3 regions of the Marinobacterium sp. NO-S09 genome follow, and region 1 is predicted to be linked to each of the others. Evidence: predicted binding sites of a transcription regulator. Region 1 holds the regulator's gene; each other region holds the start of a gene.
The links. The regulator FNR, encoded in region 1, switches genes on or off when oxygen is low (the NO sensors DNR and NnrR bind a similar motif). The targets are predictions, from matches to a motif close to TTGATNTANATCAA.
Positions count from the first base shown of each region.

Region 1 (3,277 bases):
ATGGCTCGCACCATCAATGCTGGCCGTTTCAACAGTGGGGTTGGTGACCGTTTCCATGGCTTTACTCAGGTCGGGAACAACCTGATCAGCGGTCCCTGCGATCACCAGGGTTGGTAGTTGGGTGTTCTGCAAGAGGCTGGGTGTGTGATGTGAAGGCTGGTCCGAGTAGTAGCTGACAAAGGTGTCTGCATTGACCTTGGCATCTTCGCAGTAGAGGAAATCGACAGGGTCGGGCAAAGGGTCCGTCGCCTGGTTTTTAGCCTGTTGCAGCAGGGGCGCCAGTGGCTGGCCGTACCGTTGTGCATAGGACTTTGCTTCGGCTTCTGCATTCCAGGTCATGGGCGCGAGCAAAACCTGTCCCATCAAGGCAGTGCTGTCGGTTTCCTGTGACAGCAGGGCAGCCTGATTGCCCCCACGGGAGTGGCCCAACAGCAGGATACGCTCAGCGCCCTGAGTTTCAAGCCACTCCAGCCATAGTGCCAGTTCTGCAACGGCGTCTTCGTGGTGGTGTGTATGCGGCGTGGAGCAGTCATACATGCCCTTACGATCGCTGACTCCCAGGCTAAGCGTGGGAGCAAGGCTGGCAATATCATACTCGGCCAGAGTGCTCTGCAGAGCACTGACCAGCTCCATGCGCCCATGGGCCAGGGTGCCGTGGGTGATCAATACCAGGCTGCGGCCGGTCAGATCGTCTTCTCCGGCGGATTCCAGGTTGGCATTCAATACCAGGTCCTTGTGGGTCAGCTGGATATTCTCTGCCTGTGCAGCGGTGGCACACAGCAGTGTGGTGGCGAGAGTCGTGACCAGACGCATGGCGGCTTCTCCTTGAATTAGAGGCCTTCGTAAGCCAGCAGGGAATAGACCGGAATACCCAGCTCCTGAATGCGGGTGGACCCCTGCAGGTCGGGCAGATCAATCAGGGCGGCTGCTTCAATAACTTCAGCGCCGAGTTTATTGATCAGGGTGCAGGCGGCCAGCAGAGTGCCACCGGTAGCAATCAGATCATCAAACAGCAGCACACGATCGCCGGCCTGCAGGGCATCGCTCTGCATTTCAACAGCAGATGTGCCGTATTCAAGCTCATACTCCTGATGAATGGTTTCACCCGGAAGTTTGCCTTTTTTACGCACCAGTACCAGTGGCAGGTTGAGCTGGTAGGCCATGATGGAGCCGAACAGGAAGCCGCGCGCATCAATACAGGCGATGTGGGTGATATCGCTGTCGACATAGCGCTGGATAAAGGCGTCAGACACCATGCGCATGGCTTTGGGGTCTTTGAAAATCGGGGTGATATCTCGGAATACTACGCCGGGTTCTGGCCAGTCCTGCAGTGAACGGATAACGGACTTTACGTAAAACTCATCGTAGGACATAGAAATTCTCCGAGACGGACAGGCTGTTGATATAACTCAATGCTGCGGTCGCAAAATACAGGTGTAATGAGGGCGTTGGGTTACACATTGAGATGGCTACTTCATTGTGCAACTTGGGCACAGTCCTCTGGACTGTGCCTTTTTTATTTGGGCGTCCGCTGCCCGCTTTCTGCAAAAGCCATTATCGGCTCAAGATGTCTTTTCCTTGGAGTGGGGGCACTCGTCATCCTGGGCTTCACCGGACAGACGGTACATCTCTTCAAGGTTGGTCAGCTCAACTTCCTTGCCATCCACGCGCATCAACTCCATTTTCTGAAAACGCGTAAAGATACGGCTAACGGTTTCAACGGCCAGACCCAGGTAGTTGCCGATTTCATTACGAGACATGGACAGGCGGAAGTTGGACGCCGAGTAACCACGTGCCTTGAAGCGCTGGGACAATTTCAGCAGGAAGGTGGCAACGCGCTGTTCCGCATTTTTCTTGGACAGCAGCAGCATCATTTGCTGGTCGTCACGCAACTCCTTGGACATGCTGCGCAGCATCTGGCGACGCAGTTCAGGCAGTTGGCCGGACAGCTCATCCAGGCGCTCGAATGGAATTTCGCACACGGTGGTGGTTTCCAGCACCTTGGCAGACATGGGGTAGTTTTCGGCATCATAGCCGCTCAAACCCACCAGTTCTCCAGGGAAGTAAAAACCGGTGATCTGCTCTTCACCCTCGTTGGTCAGGGTGTAGCTCTTGATAGAGCCGGCACGGATGGCGTAGACGGAGCTGAAGGGCTCGCCCTGGTGAAACAGATGCTCGCCTTTTTTCAGGGGACGGCTCTTGTCGATAATGTCGTCAAGGCGGTCAATTTCTGTCAGTTCAAGTGAAACAGGCAGGCACAGAGAGCTGAGGCTGCAGGTTTTACAATGAACTTGCGGCAGACTATGGAGCTTTCCCTGAGATTTCCAATCGGCCATGAGGGGGTTCCTTTCTGATCTGGAGTTACAACGCGATGGCAATTAGCCGCATTATGTAACATTTCCCCCCATGGGTGAAGGTTTTCAGCCCTCCCTGGCCGGTGTATCAGATAATACGCGAAAAGTTGTTGCTCGGTTGCTGTTTGGGGATGTAGGCGTCAAACGCCATACAAATACGGCGAATCAACAGGCGGCCGGCTGGCGTTACGCGAATGTGGGTCGGGCTCTGCTCAATGAGGCCATCATTTTCAAACTGGGCCAACTCGACCTGCTCAGCGTCAAAGTAGTCGTCAAAGGTCACGTCAAAGGGGGCCAGAACCTCTGCCTTGTCCAGCTCAAACTGACAGATCAACTGGGTGATCACTGCCCGACGGATATGGTCATCCGGCGTCAGGATGACACCACGCTTGACCGCATGCTCCTGCTGGCTGACACCCTGCGTGTAGGCGGAAAGATCATGTTCGTTCTGGTAATACACATCGCCAATCTGGCTGATGGCCGATACGCCCATTGCAACCAGGTCACAATCAGAGTGCGTCGTGTAGCCCTGGAAGTTTCGGTGCAGCTTGCCCTGTGCCTGGGCGATGGCCAGTTCGTCGCCCGGCTTGGCAAAATGGTCCATGCCGATATACACGTAGCCGGCGTCCAGCAGCCGCTGGATTGTCTGTTGCAGAATATCGAGCTTGGTGGCGGACGAGGGCAGGTCTTCTGCGCGAATGTGCTTCTGTGAACGGAAGCGGTCAGGCAAGTGTGCATAGTTGAACACCGAGAGTCGGTCCGGACTCATGTCGATCACGGTATTCAATGTTTCAGCAAAACTGTCGGCGGTCTGGTGTGGCAGGCCGTAAATCAGATCCATGTTGATCGATTTGAAGCCCAGCTCACGGGAGCGCGTGAGGATTGCCTGCGTCTGTTCCGTTGGCTGTACCCGGTTCACGGCT
Region 1 covers NZ_CP168954.1:2,742,559-2,745,835, reverse strand. The annotation lists gene O3C79_RS12760 (alpha/beta hydrolase) at 1-813, opposite strand, end outside; gene O3C79_RS12755 (adenine phosphoribosyltransferase) at 831-1,373, opposite strand; gene fnr (fumarate/nitrate reduction transcriptional regulator Fnr) at 1,563-2,336, opposite strand; gene hemN (oxygen-independent coproporphyrinogen III oxidase) at 2,443-3,277, opposite strand, start outside.

Region 2 (3,277 bases), 840 kb from region 1:
ATTGCTCACTATGACCGCGAGCTGAAACAGATCGCACGAGACAACCCAGTCTGTACACGCCTGCAAAGCATTCCAGGTATCGGCCCAGTGAATGCCACTCTGCTGTACAGTCACGCGGGCGATGCCGGTCACTTCAAGTCAGCGCGGCACTTCAGTGCCTACTTGGGCCTGGTGCCCCGGCAGCATGCCAGTGGTGGCAAAGAGCGCCTGCTGGGCATTAGCAAGCAGGGAAACGTCCACGTGCGCAAGCAGCTCGTGCATGGTGCTCGTGCGGCCTATCGCGCCTTGATACACACTGACGACTCGCGGTTGGCCCGATGGCTTCACGGGATGAAAGGGAAACATCCCAATACAATCATCGTCGCGCTGGCCAACAAGCTGGCCCGCATTGTCTGGGCGCTCATGACACGGGAAGAGTGTTACCGGGCATGAGCGTCAGCCATATTAATACTCAGTAATGTAACAGGTACTCATCACCAGAGTTGCGCAGAGCCTTAGGACACCACAGATAAGATCGACTTGCTGAAGCCTTTGAGCGCGCATGGCTCATAGAAGCCGAGTGGGAGATCAGGACAGCAAGTGCATATCTCATAATGGCCAGGGGTGGATACGCCCCGATGACAGGCCGGATATAAGCATGCAATCTCTATCTACTGGTCAAAGGCTTGCAACCCGGGCGGATCCATATAAGCGCGCTCCGCGCGCGAAAAAATGTTCATCTCACTTCAGCAAGTGCTCATAACGCTGGTCGGTCAGTGTCTTCATGAAGGCCACCAGCGCATCAACGCGTTCATCTTCGAGTGCGGGGCCTGCTTCCAGCTCTTTCAGCGCCAGATTAGCGGACACTTCCGGCTCGCCCCAGGGTTCTCCGGTTTCCGGGTTGGTGGTGCGGGTGGGGTTGTTGTACTTGTCGTAGAACAGCACCACGGTGCGCAGATCCTGGAACACGCCGTTATGCATGTAGGGGCCGGTGACGGCGACGTTGCGCAAGGTGGGAATCTTGAACTTGCCGGCCTGGGTCGGGTCATCGATGGCCGGGTTGTCCAGCAGGCCCTGGTCGATGAACTCAGCGGCAACACCATTAACTGCGCGCAGTTTTGTATTCACCGGTGTGCCTATGTTGCGATATTCGTAGCTGGTGAAGGTTTCATCCTTGGCGCGTGCACTGGTGCGCAGCTGGTGGCACTGGTTGCAGTTGGTGAATTGCTGCGAGAAGAACAGCAGGCGCCCCAGTTCTTCCTGGTCCGTGAGCTTGGCTTCGCCGCGCAGGAAGCGGTCGTATTTGGAATCGAAGGGAGCAAACTCTCTGGTTTTCTCAAAGGCTTCCAGGCTGTCTGCCATGGCGGCATAGGCCTGTTCAGGTTGCTCCAGAATACCGCTGCCGTAAAGCTTCTCGAACTGCATGACGTAGCGCGGTGCCTCTTTCAGACGCGCGACCACGCTGGCCTTGTCCGGCATACCCATTTCGATCGGGTTCAAGGGCGGGCCACCAGCCTGGTCGGCCAGGGTTGAGGCGCGTCCGTCCCAGAACTGGCCGCCGGCCCATTCGCCATTAGCCTTGCGATGAAACTCGGGGCTGAATGCAGCATAGGCAGCAGTAGGTGCGTTGCGATCGCCCAGTGAGTGTCCATCGTCACCCAAGGATCCGCCAAGCTCTGTACCCTTGCGGTTATCAGCGAAACCCTGTGCTGGCGAATGGCAGCTGGCGCAGGACTGGCTGCGGTTTTTCGACAGGTTAACGTCAAAAAAAAGCTGCTGGCCCAGTGCGGCTTTGGCCTTCAGTTGGCTGGTGTCAGCGTCGTTTTGCGCCATTGCTGTGGTGGTGGAAAGGCACAGTGGGAGCAGGAAGGTAAGCAAGGCACGATTTTTCATGAATACAGCCTGATTATCAGAATCATTCTCAGTTATCCATTATGTTAACACGTGCAAAGTTGCCTTGCCGAGCGGGTGAACACTGAGTTTGATCCAGCGCAACGCTGGGTTTAAGGTACGTGGTCAAACGCACAGCAGGAGAGCGAACATGCGTGTCGCCACAGCACATAATCGTGATGAGCAGGTCATTGAAGCGCTGGAACGCTTCGATGCCGATCTGGATGCACATTTGAGGCAGCAAAAGTATGAGCGCATGTCGGTATCGGCATTCAGCTTCTTTCGTGGCAGCAACCACCTGTACTGGCAGGATATGTATCGGGATTGGCACTTTTCCCTGTTTGGTGGGCGTACCGAGACGCAAACCTGGCTGCAGGGGGATGCGCACCTGCATAACTTTGGTGCCTACGGCAGTCATGATGAACGGGTGCGTTTTGGCCTGGATGACTTTGATGACGGCATCGTCGGCGACTACCAGTACGATCTTTGGCGTCTGCTGATCAGTGTGGTCCTGGCGGTGCGTGAGAGTGAGGCACTCAAACCGGAAGCGATCACCGAGATTCTGGAAACGCTGATCGACAGCTATCTGGACACGCTGGCGGCGGATAGTGAAGAGGTCCGGGACTGGGCCGCCATGGCGGATACGACTGATGGCCGCCTGCAGGCCTTCCTGATCAAACTGACCGACAAAAAAAGCCGCGCCAAGATGCTGCGCAAATGGACAGTGGCCGAGGGTGAATCAGCACGCAGCTTTATGCCGGACCACCCCAAGCTGGAGCCATTGCTGCACTCTGAATATCAGGCGCTGGAACAGGCGCTGCAGGATTATCAGGATACACTGGCGGACGAGGTGCCCGGCCACAGTCATCAGCATTTCAAGGTGAAAGATATTGCCCGGCGTATCAATGCCGGTACCGGTTCTCTGGGAACGGACCGTTTCTATGCCCTGGTTGAAGGGCAGGGCAGTGGCGATCATGATGATGTGATTCTGGATATCAAGGCGCAGCAGCCGCCGGCGGCCTGGTGGGTGATGAGTCAGCGAGAGCGCGACGAATATGCCGCCATGTTTGCACATGAAGGGGAGCGCCATGCTCTGGCCTTTCAGGCGATGGCGCGCCACCCGGACCCTTATGTGGGCTGGCTTGAAGTGGGTGAGCAGGTGTTTTCCGTGCGGGAGCGCTCACCCTTCAAGGCAGACTATCCGACCGATAAGCTGACCAAGCCAAAGCATTGGCGCCATATTGCCGCGCTTTGGGGCCGTATTCTGGCAGCCTCCCATCTGCGCGGCGCTCAGGCGCTGAGCGAGGAGGGCGCCAGTCAGTTTGCCAAGGCTGTATTGGACCTGGCACTGCCTCAGAAGGCGGCATTCAACGACCTGCTGCAAGGTATGGCGCAGGCCTATGCCGAC
Region 2 covers NZ_CP168954.1:1,897,955-1,901,231, forward strand. The annotation lists gene O3C79_RS08830 (IS110 family RNA-guided transposase) at 1-432, shown strand, start outside; gene O3C79_RS08835 (cytochrome-c peroxidase) at 721-1,872, opposite strand; gene O3C79_RS08840 (DUF2252 domain-containing protein) at 2,021-3,277, shown strand, end outside.
Region 2: the regulator FNR is predicted to act here: its motif matches at 1,961-1,974, upstream of O3C79_RS08835 (cytochrome-c peroxidase).

Region 3 (3,277 bases), 1.5 Mb from region 1:
AGCAGCCCCTTTGCCGAGGGCACCAGCTTCCCGATCGTGTTCCAGGAGATCTGGAGCGACATGGAGAGCTTTGAAGCACATTGCCAGCGCAAGGAGATCGTCGACTTCTTTGAGCGTTATTGCCAGGCTGATGATGGCCTCGCTGAAGATTGGAACGTCTGTGTTTACACGGATGAGCCGGAAGAGTTCGATGCGCCCCAGCTTGGGTAGGGCTGCACCATTGTAGTGCCTGCTGCAGGTGGTTGCGGCAGGTAAATTGCAGTGGAGCGGTTTTGGCCTGTGTTGGTTCGTTTATTGCAAGGTTGTGGTGGAAAGCCATAAGGAACCCCAAGACGGATCAATGGAGGCCGCTATGGAAACTGGCTCTGCAGGTTTTGACGCCCTGAAAAAGGCACTCTTTACCCGCCTGGATGCGGGTACCACCGGGACGCTGTTTGTGGCGACAGACGACAACCACGCCGCCCAGATTGTGCTGTTCAAGGGGCAACTGCTGGGACTTGCCTATGCGGGGACGAGCAATGCCGATGCGCTGTCCGCATTGATGCATCTGAAGACCCTGCGTTTTTCCTTTACCCCGGAGTTGGTTTATCCGCTGGCTGATACACTGTTGCCGGATCAGTCGCAGCGGCTGTTGCAAGGCATCGGTTACCGTCCCCAGCCGAAACAGCTTGAGGCGCAACCGCAGCCTGCTCCCGAGACTGAGCCCGCAGAAGCGGCGCCGCGCTCGAAAACGCTCAGAGTCTATCGTGGGCAAGTGATTTCCGGTTCCCTTTAATCTCGACCCGATAAGGTCTATGCTGAGAATCAGAGCGCTCACTCAGCGCAACGAGGTTCCGGCAGTGCATTCAGGCTTTATCACATATCTGCGCCAGCGGCTGCATCTTGAGCAGCAGGCGGAGAACTATGCCTTGCAGCTGGTACTGACCTGCCTGTTGGCCTGGGCGCTGCTCTGGACGGTCGCGCCGGCACAGGCTGAAGTCACCACTTCCTTCGTATCCAGCCACCTGTCCTGCGACCTGGGACAATCCGATGTTTCCCAGGATCCACCTGACTGCACCAAGCACGCCGCTCTGGCTGTCGAACAGCAAAAACAGCGTGTGCTGGCGACGGCATGGCTGCCGCTTTTCTCTCCCGATTCTGCTTACTCCACTCCACAGGCGCGGGCACCGCCGGCACTGGTCTGACTGTTTGAAACATTTCAGAACATTTGCTGTAGCCATCATTCGCGCCTGCGGGCGTGTGGAGTATTACCATGCACAAGTATCACGAACTCAAAACCGTTAGCCTTGAGACCTTCAAAAGCCTGTCCGGCAGTGAGAGTGCCGAAGGCATTGATCTCAATTCACCGGCCGAAACGGTCATGACCGACTTCCGCCATGTCCGCCCCCTGACCATGAGCCTCAATGAAAGCGTCAACGATGCTACCCAGGCCATGCGCAAGGTTCACGTGCGTTCGGTGATTGTCACCGACAGCAGTGACCACTTCCGTGGCATCCTGACGGTCATCGACCTGGAAAGCCGCAAGGTACTGAGCCAGGCTACCAGCCTGGGGCTCAAGCGTGAGGACCTGAGCATCAAGGATGTGATGATCCCGCGTGACAAGCTGCGCGGTGTGCCGCTGGCCGTATTGCAGCAGGGCAGTATCGGCGACCTGTTGAAAACCCTGCAGAACGAGGGCAGTCAGCACATGCTGGTGGTCAACCCGGATAACGAAGAGATCTGCGGCATCATCTCCGCCAGCGAAATCGCGCGCAAACTTCAGGTGCCGGTGGAAATCAACCTTCAGGCCACCAGCTTCCGTGAACTGGTGGATAACCTGTTTGGCCGTGGTGAGGTCGCCTGATAATCGCCGAAAACACTCGCCAATAGTCATTGGCGGGTGCCGGGTAAGGGGGTTGGCACAGATCAACTCCGTACCCGGGTATCTTTGCCATACTGATGCAAAACCCTGCTGCAATAGGAGGTGAGCATGGTCAGGCCTGAGATACGGATGATGGACGGCAACGAGGCCGCCGCCCGCGTCGCCCACCAGCTCAATGATGTCATTGCCATTTATCCCATCACCCCGGCTTCGGTGATGGGCGAGCTTGCCGACAGCTGGAGCAACCGTCGGCAACCCAACCTCTGGGGCACTGTTCCCCAGGTTATCGAACTGCAAAGTGAAGCGGGTGCTGCCGGTGCCGTTCATGGTGCCTTGCAGGCCGGTGCCAAAACCACCACCTTCACAGCCTCACAGGGGCTGCTGCTGAAGATCCCCAACATGTTCAAGATTGCCGGTGAGCTGACGCCCACGGTCTTCCATGTGGCGGCGCGCTCGGTGGCAACCCATGCACTTTCCATTTTCTGCGATCACAGCGATGTGATGGCAGCGCGCTCGACCGGTTTTGCGATGCTGGCCTCCAGCAATGCGCAGGAAGTGATGGACCTGGCCTGTATTGCCGAGATGGCGACGCTGGAAGGGCGGGTGCCGGTGCTGCATTTCTTTGACGGCTTTCGCACCAGTCATGAGATCAGTCGAGTGGAGGTGCTGACAACCGAGCAGCTGCAACAGCTGATTGATCCCACCCTGCTGAAAATCAATCGTGACCGAGGATTGTCGCCGGTGCATCCTGTGGTACGCGGTACTTCACAAAACCCGGATCTGTTTTTCCAGTCCCGTGAAGCGGTTAACCCCTACTATGACGCCTTTCCGGTGATCATGCAGAACGCCATGAACCGTTTTGCTGCCGTCACAGGCCGGCAGTACCGCCTCTATGACTACCAGGGGGCAGAGGATGCCGAGCGTGTCATTCTGGTGATGGGCTCTGCTGCACTCTGTGTTCAGGAAACGGTTGATCACCTTAATGCCGAGGGTGCGCGGGTCGGGGTGTTGAACGTGCATTTGTTCCGTCCCTTTGCGGCAGAAACCCTGCTGGCGGCGTTGCCGAAAACGGTTAAGGCTCTGGCGGTACTGGACCGTACCAAAGAGCCAGGCGCTGATGGCGAACCCCTGTTCAAGGACATTGCCACGGCTGTCTTTGAGGCCTGCAGCGAAGGGCGCTGGCCGGGCGAGGGATTGCCGCGCGTGCTGGGCGGCCGTTTCGGCTTGTCCTCGAAGGAGTTCACGCCGGGGATGGTGAAGGCCGTGTTTGATCATCTGCAGCGGCCGGGCAGTGCACGCACTTTCACGGTCGGCATTGATGATGACGTGACGCGGTTGAGCCTGCGCTGGGATGACCATTTCCGCACCCAGGCTGCAGCCCGGCAAACCCAGGCGGTGTTTTATGGCCTGGGGGCT
Region 3 covers NZ_CP168954.1:1,224,990-1,228,266, forward strand. The annotation lists gene O3C79_RS05800 (putative quinol monooxygenase) at 1-210, shown strand, start outside; gene O3C79_RS05805 (hypothetical protein) at 353-775, shown strand; gene O3C79_RS05810 (hypothetical protein) at 795-1,184, shown strand; gene O3C79_RS05815 (CBS domain-containing protein) at 1,253-1,843, shown strand; gene nifJ (pyruvate:ferredoxin (flavodoxin) oxidoreductase) at 1,970-3,277, shown strand, end outside.
Region 3: the regulator FNR is predicted to act here: its motif matches at 1,896-1,909, upstream of nifJ (pyruvate:ferredoxin (flavodoxin) oxidoreductase).